DNA from 3 places in the Paenibacillus sp. 01T424 genome. Region 2 is predicted to be linked to each of the others. Evidence: riboswitches for the same ligand, from Rfam matches in the RefSeq annotation. Region 2 holds a riboswitch; each other region holds the start of a gene.
The links. Region 2 has a riboswitch for ZMP and ZTP ahead of rpiB (ribose 5-phosphate isomerase B). Riboswitches for the same ligand answer to the same signal wherever they lie in the genome.
Positions count from the first base shown of each region.

Region 1: it holds a riboswitch for ZMP and ZTP, as region 2 does, so the genes downstream of both, AC1DPK_RS11520 (bifunctional 5,10-methylenetetrahydrofolate dehydrogenase/5,10-methenyltetrahydrofolate cyclohydrolase) here and rpiB (ribose 5-phosphate isomerase B) in region 2, are expected to answer to the same signal.
Region 3: it holds a riboswitch for ZMP and ZTP, as region 2 does, so the genes downstream of both, AC1DPK_RS16635 (IMP cyclohydrolase) here and rpiB (ribose 5-phosphate isomerase B) in region 2, are expected to answer to the same signal.

Region 1 covers NZ_JBFTPZ010000011.1:112,059-118,379, reverse strand. Annotated here, with positions in the region: gene AC1DPK_RS11530 (ABC transporter ATP-binding protein) at 1-942, opposite strand, end outside; gene AC1DPK_RS11525 (ABC transporter ATP-binding protein) at 946-2,670, opposite strand; ZMP/ZTP riboswitch at 2,852-2,930, shown strand; gene AC1DPK_RS11520 (bifunctional 5,10-methylenetetrahydrofolate dehydrogenase/5,10-methenyltetrahydrofolate cyclohydrolase) at 2,996-3,841, shown strand; gene AC1DPK_RS11515 (sugar-binding transcriptional regulator) at 3,919-4,875, opposite strand; gene AC1DPK_RS11510 (5'-nucleotidase C-terminal domain-containing protein) at 5,046-6,321, opposite strand, start outside.
Region 2 covers NZ_JBFTPZ010000064.1:267-6,587, reverse strand. Annotated here, with positions in the region: gene spoIIR (stage II sporulation protein R) at 114-878, shown strand; gene AC1DPK_RS31135 (L-threonylcarbamoyladenylate synthase) at 1,003-2,064, shown strand; gene AC1DPK_RS31130 (manganese efflux pump MntP) at 2,188-2,748, shown strand; gene AC1DPK_RS31125 (low molecular weight protein arginine phosphatase) at 2,891-3,469, shown strand; ZMP/ZTP riboswitch at 3,553-3,633, shown strand; gene rpiB (ribose 5-phosphate isomerase B) at 3,732-4,190, shown strand; gene AC1DPK_RS31115 (TIGR01440 family protein) at 4,207-4,812, shown strand; gene AC1DPK_RS31110 (serine hydroxymethyltransferase) at 4,911-6,158, shown strand.
Region 3 covers NZ_JBFTPZ010000020.1:69,145-75,465, forward strand. Annotated here, with positions in the region: gene AC1DPK_RS16625 (S-layer homology domain-containing protein) at 1-668, opposite strand, end outside; gene AC1DPK_RS16630 (hypothetical protein) at 832-1,563, opposite strand; gene AC1DPK_RS16635 (IMP cyclohydrolase) at 1,818-2,531, opposite strand; ZMP/ZTP riboswitch at 2,591-2,670, opposite strand; gene AC1DPK_RS16640 (S-layer homology domain-containing protein) at 2,900-4,138, opposite strand; gene AC1DPK_RS16645 (DEAD/DEAH box helicase) at 4,251-5,669, opposite strand; gene AC1DPK_RS16650 (SDR family NAD(P)-dependent oxidoreductase) at 5,695-6,321, opposite strand, start outside.

The DNA.
Region 1 (6,321 bases), on a different contig from region 2:
AAACACCCGCTCCGCGCCTGCTACCCCCGACTGAATCATATTGTATTGATTGGCGACCTCATTCAAAGGGCCTGAGAATTGCTTCGAGTAACCGAGGAAGCTTATGATGACGCCCACTGTTGCATGGTCATGAATTGCCAGCCAGCCGCCGACTCCTGCAATGATTAAATAGCTGATATGACCAAACATGTTCATGAACGGGCCCATCGTACCCGAATAAATTTGAGCTTTAGTTCCTACCTTCTTCAGCTTGGCATTAGCGGCGCTGAATTGCTCGGCCATTCGCTCCTCTTGATGAAACAGAGCCACAACCTTCTGGCCGGATACCGTTTCCTCTATAAAACCGTTCAGTCCGCCAAGTACCTGCTGCTGCCCTTTGAACTGCCGCTGTGTAATCTTTGCTATTCGCTTCGTAACGAAAACGATGAGCGGGATGATGACGAGTGTAACGAGTGTGAGCCACACATTTAAGAAAAGCATCATCGCGAACGAACCCACAAGCATAATGACGCTTGATATAATTTGTATCAGGCTTTGGTTCAGCGTATTCGTTACATTATCAATATCATTGGTTGTGCGGCTCATGAGCTCACCGTGATTTTTACTCGCGAAAAATGGAATAGGCAGCTTTTGCAAATGATTGAATAGTTCCTTGCGAAGGCTCCACACAGTTCGCTGCGATACTTCAGCTAAGTAAATGGCCTGAAGCCAACTAACTAAGCTGCCAGCCGCATAGATGCCGAGCATAAGCAGGCAGATTTGGAGCAAACCGTTATATTGTTTCGCAATAATATAATCATCCAAAGCCTTGCCAAGAAAATAAGGACCTGCAAGCGTAAGTCCTGCTGCAGCTATCGTGAGTGCAATAACCGCTAGCAGTCTAGCCCGCCCATGAAGTAAATAAGTGCCGATTCTTCTTAATGTCGTTAGCGTATGATTCATCTATCAAGCTCCTTGCTGGGAAAAGGCCATTTTCTGGTATAGCTTGCTTTGTTCAAGAAGCTCCTGATGCGTGCCAATGGCTGTAATTCGACCATTCTCAAGCACGATAATCCGATTTGCCTGCTGTACGGATGCAATTCGCTGACCAATGATAAGACAAGTGCTGCTCTTCATAATCTCTTGCAACGATTTGCGTATGAGTAAATCCGTTCTCAAATCAACCGCGCTTGTACAATCATCAAGGATCACAATTTTGGGTTTCAGCAGCAACGTCCTAGCAATGGACAACCGCTGCTTTTGGCCGCCGGACAGATTGACCCCGCGCTGGCCAAGCAGCGTATCATAGCCATTCTCCAGCTTCATAATGAATGCATGAGCCTCAGCTGCCTTGGCTGCTGCCTCTATTTCATCCTGACTCGCATCCGGCTTGCCATAGCTGATATTGTCACGAATGGTTCCACTGAACAGATGCGCCTGCTGGAGCACCATTCCGATTTGGCCATGCAGCTCTGCAGAAGCGATCTCGTTAATCGGATAGGAATCAATGCGGATCATTCCCTCTGTCGCTTCATAAAACCTTGGAATGAGGCTGACCAGCGTTGATTTTCCTGAGCCGTTTATCCCTACGATCCCAATCGTCTCGCCCGGCTCTATATTCAGATCTATGTCGTGAAGTATGTTTTTCTCCGAGCCTTCATAGCCGAAGCTCACATGGTCAAAAGTTATTCTGCCAGCTTGAATTTTTTTGGACTGCTCGTTAGCTTTTCGTTCAGCTGTCCATTTATCTGCCGGAACCTCCAGTATCTCATTGATGCGATCAGCAGAAGCCTTGGCCCGAGAGATTGCAATCAATTGATTTCCTAGTCCTAGAGTAGAAAAGAGAAGCTGTGTAATATAAGTTAAAAAGGCGGCGAGACTTCCCACTGACAGCGCCCCGTGCTCAGAGAGCATTCCCCCATACCATAATGCAGCTACAATACTAAAATTAAGAATGATCGACACAAGCGGCGTATTAAGCGCAACGATCTTAGCTGCTTTTAGACTGGCATGCAGTAGATTTGAGTTTGTTTCATTAAAACGTTCTTCCTCGTAATCGGACCGAACAAATGCTTTCACAACGCGGATACCGGACAAATTTTCTTGCATAACGGTATTCACTTGATCAAGCCGATGCTGCATCATTGAAAACAAAGGGACGGTAATCCGAGTTGTAATGATGAGGAAGAGAGCTAATAAGGGTATCATTGCGAGCAAAATAATAGACAGGCGCGGGCTGATGACAAAAGCCATGATCAGACTGCCGATAATAATGAATGAACTGCGTGCAAATACGCGGAGCAGCAGCAATACTAAGTTCTGAATTTGTGTGACATCACCCGTCAGTCTCGTCACGATGGAGCCTGAACCAAAACGGTCAAGCGATCGAAGCGACAGCGACTGTATTTTTTGAAACAGCTCCTGCCTCAGATCAGCCCCAAAGTTTTGCGATGCTATCGTCGAGAACACCGTGCAGCCGACACCTGCGATTAGTCCGATCAATGCGGCGATCAGCATTTTGGGCGCGGTGCTCGCGATTGCTGTGAGATCACCTGCTATAATGCCCTCATTCACAATGCTCGCCATGAATCGCGGCTGCAGCAAATCCATGACCACCTCTAGCAGCATAAACAGCGGTGCCAGCACAGCGCTCAGCCAATATTTCCTCAAAAATCTAGTGAGCTTTAACAACTTACCACCTCAATCTCCCATCATTTTGCGCAAACTGCAATAAAGAGGGCAGCGCGACCCGCTCCCTCTTGATAAAGTAATTATAGCATCCATCCTCTCGTTTCTACACCTAAATAATCATAAAATAATGTTAATGACTCGCTTTTGAACTTTCCACCTGTTAAAATCAAAATACCATTTAAAAGCTGTGCGTAACTGGCGGAACATGGGCAACCATGAGGAAGCGCACAGATCATTAGCCGTACGCCTGGGCAAAGGTAAGGGGACATACCCCTTGCCTTTTTATGTTTTTTTAACATTTATTTATAAGGGGCTGAGGTAGAAGATGACCGAGAAACTGATTTTGGATGGAGCCATTGTGGCCGATGCGATTAAAGAGCAGCTGAAAGAAAGAGTTGAGATTCTTAGCAAGCGGGGAATCATTCCATGCTTAGCGACGATACTGGTGGGCGATGACCCTGCGTCTGAAACCTACGTTCGAATGAAGGGCAATGCATGCAAGCGGCTTGGCATTGATTCCAAACGTATTCATTTGAACAAAAACATTTCAACGGATGATTTAATTGACGTTATTTTGCAGCTTAATGAAGACCCGCTTATTCACGGCATCCTCTTGCAGCACCCTGTACCGCATCAAATTGATGAGCGTGCTGCCTTTGAAGCGATTAGTATCCATAAGGATGTTGATGGTGTAACCGCGTTAGGTTTTGCTCAAAATGCATTTGGTTATGCCMAGTATCCGTCATGTACCCCTGCTGCTATTATGGCTATTCTTGATTACTATGAAATCAAGGTCGAAGGCAAACATGCCGTCGTCGTTGGACGAAGCCCGATTCTAGGCAAACCCGTTTCTCAGATGCTGCTGAACCGCAATGCAACCGTAACAACCTGTCATTCCAAAACAGAAAATTTAGCGGAGCTATTGCGTCTTGCCGATATCGTCGTTGCTGCAGTCGGCAAACCAAGCTTTATTCAAGGCGAATGGATTCGCGATGGCGCTGTAGTACTTGATGCAGGGTACAACAAAGGGAATATTGGGGACGTTGACTACGAGGCATGCCTAGCAAAAGCAAGTGCGATCACCCCTGTGCCTGCAGGCGTAGGTCCTGTTACGATCGCCACGCTTCTGAAGCATACGGTTGACTCCGCTGAGCGATTTGCACTTCAATAAGAGATATAGGAAGAAAAACGAGGGGATCTTATTTGCCGCTTTGCAGCTAAGATCCCCTCGTTTGTTCTATGGGATGTCTACACATCCCGTTCTAATAAATACCTCGCTGTAAACTGATCGGTAATGAGTACATTCGTGTAGCCGCCGCGCAGCGCGCCATAAATGCCATCTACCTTCTTCGCTCCGCCTGCCACAAGTATCGACTGGTCCTTGCGTTTCAGTTCATCGAGACTGATTCCAATCGTGCGCTGGTTCATGAGTGTTGAACAAATATTGCCTGTAATATCGATATAGCGTGAGCATATATCGCCAGCTGCTTTCTCGCGAATAATTTCCAGATCTGAATCTGTGAAATAATTGGCTCTAATTAATACAGAATCATCCGTAGGTGCTCCTACGGTTACAACGGCAATATTAGAAAGCTTCCCTAGCTCCAAAATATTGCGGATATGGCGATCCGATTCAATCGTCCGCTTCACAACCTCATGGTCAACAAGCGCCGGCAGCGGAATAAAGTAAGGTATCGTATGGAAAGCCTTGCCGAATAAATGAACAATTTCATAAGCGTATGTATTGGTTTCCGAATGGCTAACCCCGCCGTTGAGCTGCACGACCTTTACGTCGCGAACCGGCTTATCCTTAAGCTGAGAAGCCATTTGAAAGAGCGTCGTTCCCCACGTTGTCGCAATGATATCGCCATCTTTTACCGTATCGTATAAATAGTTCGCTGCCGCTTCGCCAATATACTTTTTTACGATGCTGTCCTCATACTGAGGCACAGAAACGATAACCGCTTTTTTCAGCCCAAACTTCGCTTCCAATCGATTCGCCAGAACAAAATTGTTTTCGTTCGGGTGTACGATTTTTATTTGAACATACCCCTCATCCTTCGCCTGCTGTAAAAATCTTGATATCGTAGGGCGCGATACCCCCAGCTTCTGAGCGATTTCTTCCTGATTATAATCCAGTTCATAATACAGCCTTGCTACATCAATCATTTTGCTAAGCTTATCATCCAGTCGATCATCAGCCATCCAAGTTTCACTCTTTCTATTTATGTCTAGAAATGCAAACGGTATCTACTCCCTCTAATTTAACATAGGTTTCAAATGAAGTGTCGCCTTCTTTGTATGAAAACAACAAATCTTACTAAAAAAAACGTCCCCCCCACTCATAACAAGTGGAATGGGACGCTTTTGCTTAATTAAATTCCGTTTCTTCCTTCATACTCTAGTGCGGACAAAATCAGTGTAACCACATCTGCTCTTGTTGCATTTTTCTTAGGTGCAAATTTATTGCCGCCCATGCCTGCTACTAGTCCTTCGGCTTGTGCCGCAGCGATATAAGGACGAGCCCATACAGGAATGTCACTCAAATCAGCAAACGTCGGCTTCGCCTTCGGATCAACTTTAATGCCTAGTGCGCGAACAAGAATTACGGTCATTTCCGTTCTTGTTAATTCACTTGATGGTCGAAGCGTATTATCCTCGTAGCCCGCAATGACCTTATCCTCGATAAGCTGTGCAAAGAAGGAGCGTGCCCATGCAGGAACTTGACCCGCATCTGCAAAGTCCAGCTTGCTTGTCGACGATTCAAGCTTCAGCGCTCTGCCAACCATTGTAATAAATTGTGCTCTTGTTGCTGTGTCTCCAGGGTGGAACGTACCGTCTCCATACCCATTAACAAACCCAATTTCCACTGCCTTCGATATAGCATCTGCAGCCCAGTGGCCGCGTACATCACTAAATGTGATGGTTGGCGTCGGTGTTGGTGTCGTCACCGGCGGTGTCGTCGGTGTTGGCGTTGGTGTCGGCGTCGGTGTTGTCACCGGCGGTGTTGTTGGTGTTGGAGTAGGTGTTGGAACTACAACATTCACATCAACAATACGTCCTTCTGTCGTTGCATTAATCGTACCTAATTGATTGATATACTCCAAGAATACCTCGTAGTCAACAATATTCATTTCGTGCTGGCGTCCAGCATCTTTGGCTTGCTTCATCGAACGATAGAAATCGCCGCCATTAGCCATAAATGAGTTTGTTGCTACAAAATAATAAGCATTCAAATCAATTGCACTGTAGCTGCCGTCTGCGTTTTTGATTTCAACCTTCGTAATGCGTTCGCCAGCCTGCTTAAGAATTCCGTCTGCATCCAAAATTTCTGGTTTCTTACTAGAATCGTAGTAGAAGCGCATTCCTGATACTTGCGGGAAGCGGCCTTGTCCTGTTTCGATTCCACTCACACCGTTCTCAAGCGCAGCAATAATTTCTTGGCCCGTCATACGAAGCGCTGTAAGGTTGTTTCCGAAAGGCATCACCGTTAGCAACTCACCCATCATGATGTCTCCATCTACTTTACCTTCAGCTGTCTTCTTAATCGAAGCGCGAATGCCGCCGCCATTCTGAATACCTACATAACCTTTTACATCTAATTCCTTTAATGCCTCATTGCTGTTTACAAAGCTTTTTACTTTGGAGACC
Region 2 (6,321 bases):
ATAGATAGATTGATAGGTTTATATATTAAGCATAACGGACATAATGACGGATAGATACGTTCCGGAACGCAAGCAGACGCACTGACGGGTGCGACGAGAGGAGCTTGTGTTATATGTCCAGCCATTATTCTATTCATTCCTATTCCAATATTTCTAAATCCGCTCATTCTAATTCGGGTAAGTCTAATAAATTTGTTTATCGCAAATCATATGGTTTTATTATTTTTGCACTTATCATTTTAATTATGAGCTGGGAAGCTCAGCAAATGGATGCTGCGGTTGCAGGCGGAGAAATTCCGCAGGAAGCCATTCGCCTTCGTATTTTAGCCAATTCCGATAATCCTGCTGATCAAGTCGTGAAACGTCTTGTCCGGGATGAAATCGTTAAAGCGATGAATAGCTGGGTGACGGGACCTCAGACGATTGAGGAAGCACGTCAGACGATTCTCGCCAATATGCCTGAAATTGAACGCATTACAGCAGAAGTGCTAAAGAGCCGCGGCTTTGAATATGGCTCATCCGCAGAGCTTGGAATGGTACCGTTCCCGACAAAAATGTACGGCAATCAAGTTTACCCTGCTGGCGACTATGAAGCCCTTCGTATTACACTTGGTGAAGGCGGCGGACAAAATTGGTGGTGTGTATTGTTCCCGCCGTTATGTTTTATCGATGCTGTAAGCGGTGAAGCATCAGCAGCAGCTGGAACAGAGACAGAGCAAGCATCAGTTGTGAAATCGAATAGTGCAGCGGCTAAGACAGCTTCCTTAGCAGCAGCTCCAGCAGATACTCCTTCCCAAGGCGAAGCGCCGGAAGCAAAATTTTTTATTTGGGAAATGATCGAATCTTTTATCAATTGGATTAAATCATTGTTTTCATAAGAAACGACAGCTGCACCTTTGAATGTAAAGGTGCAGTTGTCGTTTCTGCTTGTTTGCGGGTGCTTATGCTATAATAACGAATGAATGAACAATTTCAATTAAGAGCAAGGATTGAAGGATAGAGATGACTAAAACAAATGTATGGCGCGTAAAGCAGGCTCATGATTCTCAGCTGCGCGAACAATTATCGGAAGCTGCCAGCCAATTAAGAGAAGGCGGTATTATTGCTTTCCCTACGGAGACGGTTTATGGGCTTGGCGCGGATGCTCGCAGCTCGGCGGCGGTTGAGCGGATATTCACCGCAAAGGGACGTCCATCGGACAACCCTCTCATTGTGCATATTGCGGGTCGCAAGCAGTTAGATGAGCTGGTGCTGCCGTATTCGGAGCTGGCTTCATCGTTGATGGAACAGTTTTGGCCAGGGCCACTTACCATTGTACTGCCCGTTCGTGAGGATGCGTTATCGCCGCTCGTAACGGCTGGACTGTCTACCGTTGGTATTCGAATACCGGATCATAGAACAGCGCTTGCGCTGCTTGAGATCGCAGATTGTCCAATTGCTGCACCAAGCGCCAATCGTTCTGGAAGGCCAAGCCCAACACTTGCTGAGCATGTGCTGGAGGATCTGGATGGGCGGATCGATGGTCTTGTTGATGACGGTGCAACAGGCGTCGGCCTGGAATCTACTGTAATTGAGCTTGCTGGCGAGCATGGCATTCGTATTTTGCGGCCAGGCGGCATTACGCGCGAAGCGCTTCAAGAAGCGGCACCCCATGCGTTGATTGATAGTGCCTCGATAGAAGAACCGGAGTCGGCTCCGCGATCACCAGGCATGAAATATACTCATTATGCGCCACAAGGGGAGCTTGAGCTTGTGCAAGGACATTTTGAAGCTGTCGCAGCTTACATTCAAGATCAAGTAGAAGCTGCAAAGATGCGCGGCGAGGTAACTGGCGTACTTGCTTTCGAAGAGAGATTGAATCGCTACGATGCAGATCATGTTTTCTCATTAGGCAGCGAGGCGGAGCTTGGCACAGCAGCGCATCAGCTTTATGCCGCATTGCGTGATTTTGACGGGGCAGGCGCTCAGCGTATTTGGGCAGAGGGCTGCACGGAGCATGGGATCGGCGCAGCGCTTATGAATCGGTTGGCCAAAGCGGCTGGAAACCGAATTATTCGTGTATAGAAAGTGTTCTAAGGGGAACGATCATTTTTGAAACTGAATTAGCTTGAAACCGCACTAGTATGTTTGTCCTCATGTCCGCATATGTTTGGTAAAGACTACAAGCGGACATGGGGGAGATAGGCTGTGATTGAAGCACAATTACAAGCTGGACAGTTTTTGACGCTGCTTATTATTGCGGTGGCACTCAGTCTAGACGCATTTTCTCTTGGGCTCGGCATAGGGCTCAAAGGCATAAGGCTGCGAGATATTTTGAAGCTGGGCATTGTAACTGCGTTGTTTCATATGATCATGCCGCTGGCAGGTATTTTTACAGGTCAATACGTGGGCTCCTTGCTTGGAGATGTAGCCACGACTGCGGCAGGCATTTTGCTAGTGCTGCTCGGCGGACATATGATTTATAGCTCGCTGCGCGGCGAGGCGGTTCAATCTTTTGACCATAAATCTTTTTGGGGCTTGCTCGTGCTTTCGCTTAGCGTCAGTATCGACTCGTTCTCAGTAGGCATTACGCTTGGGATGTTCGCTGCAAACATGTTGATGACGGTTTTACTTATCGGTCTGCTCGGCGGGCTGATGTCGATATGTGGTTTAATGCTGGGGCGTAAAGTCAGCGGTCAGCTTGGCGAATATGGCGAGGCCATAGGCGGAGGAATTTTGTTCGTGTTCGGCATCTTGTTTATCTTTTAGAATATAAGTAAGAAAGCAGAACAATATTGCAGTCTTATTTTAAATTTCAAGTCAAAGCTGCTTTAGCATCTAAGGAACGCTGCAGGTGTTTTCGCTTAATCGTTGAACAGCTTGGAATAACGTGCAAAAAGGAGTTGGCAGTGTGAAACGTATTTTATTTGTATGTACAGGCAATACATGCCGCTCACCGATGGCAGAGGCTATGCTTCGCCGAATGGCTGCTCTGAGAGGGATCACCGTAGCCGTTCGCTCCGCAGGCATATCTACTATTGATGGACTGCCTGTGTCAGCTCATGCTGTGGAGACTCTTAGGCAGCGGGACATCGAGCATAAGAGCACGTCGCTGGCGCTGACGAGCGAGGCGGTTGGTTGGGCTGATATTATTTTGACAATGACGGTCAATCATAAGCGCGGTTTGCTGCAATGGCATCCCGAAGCGGTCGACAAAATCTATACGTTAAAGGAATATGCAAATCAAGACGCTCAAGTGCTCGCGGATATTGAGGAGCTGGAGCAGCTCTATACAGAGCTTCATATGAAGCAGGCGCTTGGCCAACAGCTGACGACTGGCGAGAGAAGACGATTGCTTGAGCTGGAGCGTCGCATACCGAGCTTTGACATCGTTGATCCTTTTGGAGGCTCGCTTGCTATATACAGCAGCAGTGCTAACGAAATAGAGGACGCGCTCGTCAAACTGCTGGACAAGCTTGCCAAAAGATAAGTATTCAGGGTTGCAGAAGTCATTTTTGCTCCCGTTCGATTGATTTTTGCAGCTGTATAAGATATAATAAAATGACAATATACGGTTTCCGATGTAACTGGCGACGGAAGTGGGTAACCACGGTGGAGCATCGGAATATACGGCCGGTCGCCTGGGCAAAGAGCAGCATGCTAATAAGCATGTCTTGCTCTTTTTTCGTCTTTTTGGGCAAAAATAGGTATACTAGCACTGTGATGTTTCATTTCTAAGGAGGTCTTTTGCGTTGAAAATTGCTATTGGTGCTGACCATGCAGGTTATCGTTTGAAGGATGAAGTTGTACCGTTTCTTCAATCGCTTGGTCATGAAATTGAAGATCTTGGTTGCAACTGTGACCAATCCGTCGATTATCCGGACTATGCATTGCCCGTATGCGACCTTGTTACGAGCGGCAAAGCAGAGCGCGGTATACTCATTTGTGGAACAGGTATCGGCATGTCGATTGCGGCTAATAAAGTACGCGGCATCCGCTGTGCGCTTGTGAATGATATGTTCTCAGCCAAAGCCACTCGGGAGCATAATGATACTAATGTTTTGGCGCTTGGGGAACGAGTGATCGGTCCTGGAGTGGCACTCGAAATTATTCGCATATGGCTTGAAACGCCGTTCTCAAATGGAGAACGTCATGTCGGTCGTGTTAGTAAAGTGAAACAAATTGAAGAACAGTACAGCAGCCAGTCCTAATTAGGGGGCATTCGCAATGAACGTAGACGAAAACGTACAGCTAGGAAGCATTGCAGAACAGGTTGAGCAAATTGTTCGGGAACTGGCAGCGGCAGGCAAGCTTGGTATGAGTCAGCTGCTAGTAATCGGTGTAAGTACTAGTGAGGTGCTTGGTCATCGCATCGGGACTTCGGGCACCATTGAAACGGCTGCACAAATTTACGCAGGCGTTGAAGCGGTTCGCAGCGAAGTTGGCTTTATTCCCGTTTATCAATGCTGCGAGCATCTGAATCGCGCGCTTGTCATTGATCATGCTTCCGCAGAACGATTGGGGCTTGATATTGTAGGTGCAGTGCCAGTGCCTAAAGCGGGCGGTTCCATGGCAGCCTATGCCTATCGTCAGCTGAAGGAACCTTGTTTGGTGGAAACGGTGCAGGCGCATGCGGGCATCGATATTGGTGATACGTTTATCGGTATGCATTTGAAGCGGGTGGCTGTTCCCGTTCGTCCGACGATTCGTGAAATTGGCGGAGCGCATGTCACGATGGCTATCACAAGGCCAAAGTTAATAGGCGGCTCCCGAGCAGTATACGAGCTTAGCGAGAATCTAACGGTAGAGCAATCTGCTGGAACTTGCGAATAGTTGATTTATAGCCATAATTTTTTGATTTTCAGCGTCTAAAGGACACCGAAGACGTTTTTGCTTGATAAAGGGTATCTAATTTGAGGAGGAATTTAATCATGGAAAATTTGCGCAAACAAGACCCAGAAGTATTGAAAGCTCTAGGACTAGAACTTACTCGTCAACGTGACAATATCGAGCTTATCGCATCCGAGAACATCGTTAGCGAAGCGGTATTGGAAGCTATGGGAAGCGTTTTGACGAACAAATATGCAGAAGGTTACCCAAGCAAACGTTTCTATGGCGGTTGTGAGCATGTTGACATCGTTGAGGATATTGCCCGCAACCGTGCGAAAGAGCTTTTTGGCGCTGAGCATGCGAACGTGCAACCACACTCCGGCGCACAAGCGAACATGGCTGTTTACCTTGCAGCTTTGCAGCCTGGCGACACTGTGCTTGGTATGAATCTAGCACATGGTGGACATTTGACACACGGCAGCCCTGTTAATGCATCTGGATTGCTTTATAACTTTGTTGCATATGGTGTACAAGAAGATTCCTTCACTATTGATTATGAAGAAGTTCGCAAGCTTGCTTTCAAGCACCGTCCTCGTTTGATCGTTGCAGGCGCTAGTGCGTATCCGCGCACAATCGATTTCGAGAAGCTTGGCAAAATTGCTAATGATGTAGGCGCATTGTTTATGGTTGATATGGCTCACATCGCTGGTTTGGTTGCTGCAGGCCTTCACCCGAGCCCAGTGCCTCATGCGCATTTTGTAACAACTACAACGCACAAAACCCTTCGCGGACCTCGCGGCGGTATGATCCTTTGTCGCCAACCTTGGGCTGCTGCGATTGATAAAGCAGTTTTCCCAGGCTCGCAAGGCGGTCCTTTGATGCATATTATCGCTGCTAAAGCAGTAGCTTTCGGCGAGGCGCTTCAACCTGAATTCAAGCAATACGCAACCCAAGTTGTTAAGAACGCTAAAGTTCTTTCGGAAGAGCTTGTTGCAAAAGGCTTTAATATCGTATCTGGCGGAACAGACAATCACTTGATGCTGCTCGACACACGCAATCTGAACATTACAGGAAAAGTAGCAGAACATGTGCTTGATGAAGTAGGCATTACGGTTAACAAAAATGCCATTCCGTTTGATCCAACAAGCCCGTTTGTAACATCCGGTATTCGTATTGGTACACCTGCAGCGACAGCTCGCGGCATGGAAGAGAACGCAATGAAGGTTATTGCTGAGGTTATTGCACTTGTGCTTAACAGCCCTCAAGATCAAGAGGTGCTCTCCAAAGCGCGCGGCATGGTTCGTGATCTTACGGCACAATACCCACTTTACCCTGGCATGACTTACTAATCATAAATATATTATTAATAAAAAAAGACCTATTTGTGCATATGCATGAATAGGTCTTTTTTTGATTATATGCCGTGCATAAATAATATATCTAAAAAAAATAATACAGTTTGAAGCTGCTTAGAATAAATAAGCAAACGTCAATGTTGAAATGAAAAAACGT
Region 3 (6,321 bases), on a different contig from region 2:
TTGCCCGTGTCCAAAACACCATTTGTTAAATAATCGTTCCATACATTCGTTGATGCCAAAGAGGAAACAATTTTCTTTTTGTTATACACAAACAAGAATGGTGCTTCAATTTTTTTCGCTGAGCCTTCTGAAATTACTGTGCCCTTGCTGTCTTTTTTCGTATAGCTAACGATATCTCCTGCTGGAAGTACTTCATCGAGGTTCGTTAAATATTTTTTGACCAGCTCGACATACGCTTCTGCAAAATCAAAAGTGTTGTTGCCGACTTTGATTTCTTTCGTTTGCGTTTCCGCAATTTCTAGTGATTTCCCATCTAACCTCGTATCAAAGTTATAGATGGTTTTTACGCCATATTGCTTCGCCACCTGATTAATAAAGCCAATATTCGCTTGTGTTTTATCGCTCCAAGCTCCGCCAAACAACACAACATACGTGCCTTCGCTGTCAAAGAGATTAATAATATCTTCATACGTTACCGTTTGAAGAATATGGTTCTCATCATCCAAATGATCATACACATTATTAAAATAGTTATAATGGCTGGCGCCGCTATTTACTAGAGTTTCCGAAGCTGGATTGGCATTAACGATATTGGCAGCCGGCAAAATTAATAACGCAGCCAATATAAGAGCTAACCATCTTTTGGATGTATTAAATTGTAATTTCATGTTCATTCCTCGTTTTCATCAAATTTTGTCGATGTGCCAAGTGTGAAATATGTATTCTCCACTAGTCGCTTCAAGATCTCGTGCAGGGAGCCGGTCATAAGAGACTGATCTGCCTCTTATGACCACCCCCATTTCATAACTCATAAATACGTATTTCTTGTTTCTAGCAGATTTCTTCTTCCGTCGTCGATGGTGCTGGCTGTTGACCTTCGGAAGACGAAGATGATGATGAAGAGGATGAAGCAGGAGCCTCTGAGGATGATGGTGCTTTCGGCTGTACCGCATCTTTTTTCACGAATGAGACCGATTTAGATGGTTTCTTTTCTTCTTTCGCAGCTGGCTCCGCTGGTTTCGATTGTGTTTCTTCTTTCGCAGCAGGTGCTGCTGCTTTTGGTTCTTCTTTTACAACGGCTGCTGCTTTAGGCTGGCTTTCTTCTTTTACAGTCGTTGCTGCTTTAGGCTGGGCAGCTTCTTTCGGCTGTGTTGCTGTTTTTTCAACCGATGTATTTGCTTTAGCCGCAGGCTCTTCCTTTGCTGCTGCCGCTTTAGCTGCAGGCGCCTCTTCCTTCTTATCTACAGCAAGAGTAACTTTGGATTTATCTTCTTGTTTCGCATCTGCTTTTTCTGCTTCAGGTTTATTTGCCTCTATCGTGTCCGCCGTTTTTGTTTGTGGTTGTTTTTCGCCTTCTGCTGCAGCTGTGTTTACTTCTGATTTTTTCTCTGTGTCAGAAACGGTAATGATTTTGGATTGATTCTCTTCCTTTGCTTCGGTAACAATTGCAGCGTTGTCCTTCACCGCAGGCGCACCTTGCGCCTGTTTGGCAGATACGACAACATAGGTTAGGGCTGAGAAGGCTACTGTTGCAGAAATTAATGTTAGTGTTAGTTTTTTCATGATTGTAAACATCCCTTTCGCTTCGCTCTTTGAGCTTTTTTGTTTTTTTGGATAAAAAAAGGAGACCCAACAAGGCGCAGAACTGCGCTCCTATTGAATCTCTGGTGGTCCAGTAGATTATCTTCTTTTGTCATCCTACAAAATGGTTTTTCAACTCACTTTGAATATATTCCTATATTATTCCTCAGAAACGACCCTGTCAACGATTATTTAAATTTTTCCCATCGTTTTTGTCGGAATTAATTATATAGACACTAAAACGTCTGATTTTTATTTATTATTTTAAATTCCACCTTACGATCATCGGTATGAATAAACTTCACAAGCAATGAAATTTTATGATCTGCGTTTATGCTGCTCCAGTAAAATCGAGCCGTTTCATCCATTGAATCAAATAAAGGAACCTCCAGCGGTTCACCTTCAAAAGATCTCAAAATACCATTTTCTTCACCTTTATAAGTGTGAATGCAATGACCTATCCCTTTTGTAAAAGAGTCGTAATGAAAGAAATGACGGATGCAAAATGACGGATCGTTTTGCCTTGTTTTCAAAATGGACAAGCTGTACACAGCTGATTCAGTATCAATAATACCGGAAATACGCGGTGTATAATGGGGAGCATCCGGTTCAAACTTTCTGCTTTTTAATGCATCTTCAAACGTTTCTTTTTTGCCATAAGCTTCATAGATGGTTTCCGTCTGATCTCCATTGGAAATGATGTCCATCCCATTAATACTCTTTATCGGATTATAAATAATCAATGAAGGGTCTTCCATTTTTGCCGCATCATATGCTCTATTTTTTACAAACTGCTCCTTACGCTCAAAGATTCGGTTGCGACTGTTCACGCTTCTGCCCATTATCCAATACACTTGAGCAAAATGTTTTCCTGACGGGCTCATCCCCATGATTATCGTTCTACCAGGATACGGATTATTAAATAACTGATCTTCATAGGACTGCAACATACTCACCTCAACCTTTTTATTTTATCTGAAAATAAAAAAAGCATTTGATCATTGATCAAATACTTTGCCCAGGCGTACGACATATGAAATAGGTGCTCCCTCGTGGTCATCCACGTTTACGCCAGTTGCACCTACCTAAAATTTACATTTATTATAGTTCGATATCGCCAATGAAATCAAGCTCATTTACAGACGAACTATGAAAGTTAACGCGTATATTTTCTAACGAACTGTATCGTGCATATTATGCAGAAAACAAAGCGCTGCTGGATTCGCAAGCTGGTATTTTGATTGTTGAGCAATGGAAAAAGGGCTGTTCCAAAAGTAGAAAAATCTACTTTCAGGACAGCCCTTCTCTTATTTATACCTTATTTCACTTCAATTGATTTAACTGCGCCATTGTCGCCTTTTACTTGTACATATTGACCAACCTTCAGCTGCGAGGAGTCACCTGTGATGACTACACTTGGGTCAATGCTGAATGTAGTGACAACTGCCTGTGAGTTTTCATATCGAGTAATGAGAGAAACCGTCGTCAATTTCGCCTGATTGTTGAACGTTAATGTATTAATAATTCCGTTCTCCGAGAAAGCTGTACTAACAGGAGCCGACTTCGTTACTTCAATAAATACGATACGATTGAGATACGTACGAACGAGTATCTCATCCCCTGCTCGGAGTGAGCTCACTGGCGATTTTTTATCATCTCGGAAAATAAACACATTCGAGTCTAATGCTAGTGAAACCTCCGTGTTATCTCCTTTAACAACCGTCAACTTGCCATCAGCAGGAGCTGCTTTTAGCTTGCCAGTAATGGCTTGTGCATCATGATTAGGCATTTCCGTATCTGTACGATCGAGAAGCGCTGCCAGCTCTGCACGGGTTACTGGTTGATTTGGACGGAACGTTTTTCCATTCTTATCATTGTAGCCGGTAATAATGCCTTTCTTCAAAGCAAGAGCAACATAACCTACAGATCCAGCAGGGATCTCTTTTGCATCCTTAAAGTCAAGCTTCGTATTATTGAGCGCCTTCGCTTCGTCTTCCAGTTTAAGCGCTTTTACGAGAAGAATCGTAGACCATAGTCTTGTTGCGTTTGCTTCCGGTTTCACTTCCGATTCAGTCTCAGAGAATAGATCGTTCTCCAGCGCTACTGCAACGTAACCAACAGCCCATGGGTATTTTTTTGCGATTTTATCCCCGTCATTAAATTGCAAATCCGTTTTCATTTTATCAGCTGATTCCGCTTGTGAGCGAAGACCCATCAATCTGACAGCAGCAGTCAACGTTTCAATACGGTTGATTTTTTGATTAGGCTTAAATGTACCATCCTCGTAGCCAGTAAATACGCCCTTCGACGCTAACCGCATAATGTATTCCATAGCCCACTTCAGATCGTCTTCATCTTGGAACTGCCATGTTACTTTATGTTTATCGTCCTTGTCATACTTGTCATCCTTGTCCTCATGACGGCCTTTATCATCATTACGATCGCCATCATGCCCTTTGCCTTTACCGCCATCTGCAAAAGCTGACGTCGCACCGCCTGCAAGCATTAGCAGCGCAAGCGAAGAAATTGCTGTCTTTTTCCACATGGTTTGTTTCATCAAGAAAGCCACACTCCTTTTTCGATTGCGGGTTTTGCCGCATTTTTTACCTTCGCCCATACGTTTCGGGAGAGGCAGATCGATTTAAGAGGGTGGCTTTCAAAATAAATTTTTATGATTGTTCCTTATCGGCCTCGCGTTTAGCTTTAAGCCACTTAGGAGCACCTTTGTTTTTACCTTCGCGCTTTCGCTCCACTTTCTTAGGAGCAGGCTTCGCTGCTGGCTTTGGTTTCGGCGGAGCAGCTACTGCTTTCGTCTCTACAAGCTTCGTTTGTTTCGGAGCAGCAGCTGCACTTTTGTTCTCTACAGCTCGCTTCGTTTGCAACGCTTCTGAGCGATCTGCAAGCTTCGCTTCATGACGAGCCGCAAACGGTTTTGTTGCTTCTCGCAGCTCTTCCTCGCTAAGAAGCTTTCCTCTGAACATTGTCCGTTCTGTCAATTCGATGCCCAGCTGCTTGCGGAATTTCTCCATAATAAACAGCTCCTGCGGCGTAACAATGGAAACGACTGTACCAGGACGTCCCATACGGCCCGTTCGTCCTGCACGATGCACGTAATGATCCGCATCCGATGCAGGATCAAGCTGAATGACGAGCGGCAGACCTTCAATATCAAGGCCTCTAGCCGCAACATCCGTAGCTAGCAGCAGTTGGCAGCGACCCTCGCGAAAACGAGTCAATGTTGCTGCACGGCGCTGTTTATCCGCATCCCCATACAAAGCCTCAACAGTAAAGCCTTCATAGCTTAGCTTCGATTCCCAGTTGGAAATGTTGTCGGTATCATTTAGGAAAAGCAGCGCAGAGGTTGGGTTCAGCAAGCGAACAAGTCTTCTTGCCGTATCGGTTTTATCACGCTTATCGCTAACGATAAAATAATTATCGATCGTTTGTGATACGGTATGCTCCGGCGTAACCTGAATACGTTCCGGGTTTTTCATCCAGCGTCCTTCAAAACGAGCCATTTGATCCGGATATGTCGCGGAGAAAAAAGCAATTTGGTGCTCTTTACCGACACTATGCAAAATGATCTCGACCTCTTTTGTCGAGCCGAGCTGAAATACTTGATCCGCTTCATCAACTACAACATTTTTCACATCATTCAGCTTGAGCTTGCGCAGCTTAAGCAATTCGTGAATTCGCCCTGGTGTACCAATAACCAGCTGCGGGCGCAGCTTCAATTTCTCCACCTGCCGCTTTAATGCTGCTCCGCCAATCAATTGCTGAACGCGAATGTTCAGCGGCTCCGCGTACACTTCTGCTACACGAACAATTTGCATCGCGAGCTCCTGTGTTGGAGCCAAAATAATCGCTTGAATCGCGCTTGAATGCGAATTCAGCTTCTGAAGAAGCGGCAACAAATACGCAAGCGTTTTACCTGTACCCGTCTGCGACCTCGCTGAAACGTCGCTTCCTCCAAGCAATATCGGAATCGTATTTGCCTGTACATCCGTTGGTTCAATAATTCCATTTGCTGTGAGCTTATCCGACAGCAGTTCATTAATTCCTATTTCATACCATGTGTGCTTACTCATTTTTAATCCTCTCTCATTTAAACCTTTATTTTCGATTTAACATACCGCCGAATAGCCGATCAATGGTTCGCGGCAGCAATTGGTACAGTTTAATACCAAAAGCTGCGGTTTTCGGCAGGTCAAGCTCGGCTTTTCTCCGCTCGATTAAACGAATGATTTTTTTGACTACATATTCTGGCTTCATCATAAACCAATTAACATTTTTAACGTAAGAGCCGGAAGGATCAGCCAGCGAGAAAAAAGGCGTATCAATTGGACCTGGATTAACCGCAGATACCTGAATTCCCTGCTCCCGAAGCTCCATGCGAAGCGCATTAGTAAAGCCAAGCACAGCATGCTTTGTGGCTGTGTAGCTGGTTGATTTGGCAGTGCCTATTTTGCCTGCTAAAGATGCTATGTTTACAATATGTCCGCTTCCTTGCTTCACCATATGAGGAACAACTGCCTTCGTGCAGCGTACGATGCCTAGGTAGTTCGTGTCCATCATTTGCTCAAAGCTTTCCACATTCATGCTCATAAAATTCTCGAATTTGCCGTAGCCAGCGTTGTTCAGCAATACATCTATTTTACCATATTCCGCAATGACAGCTTCTACTGTTCGCTTCACCTGTTCATTATCGGTCACGTCCATCTGATAGAACGAGCTTTTCCC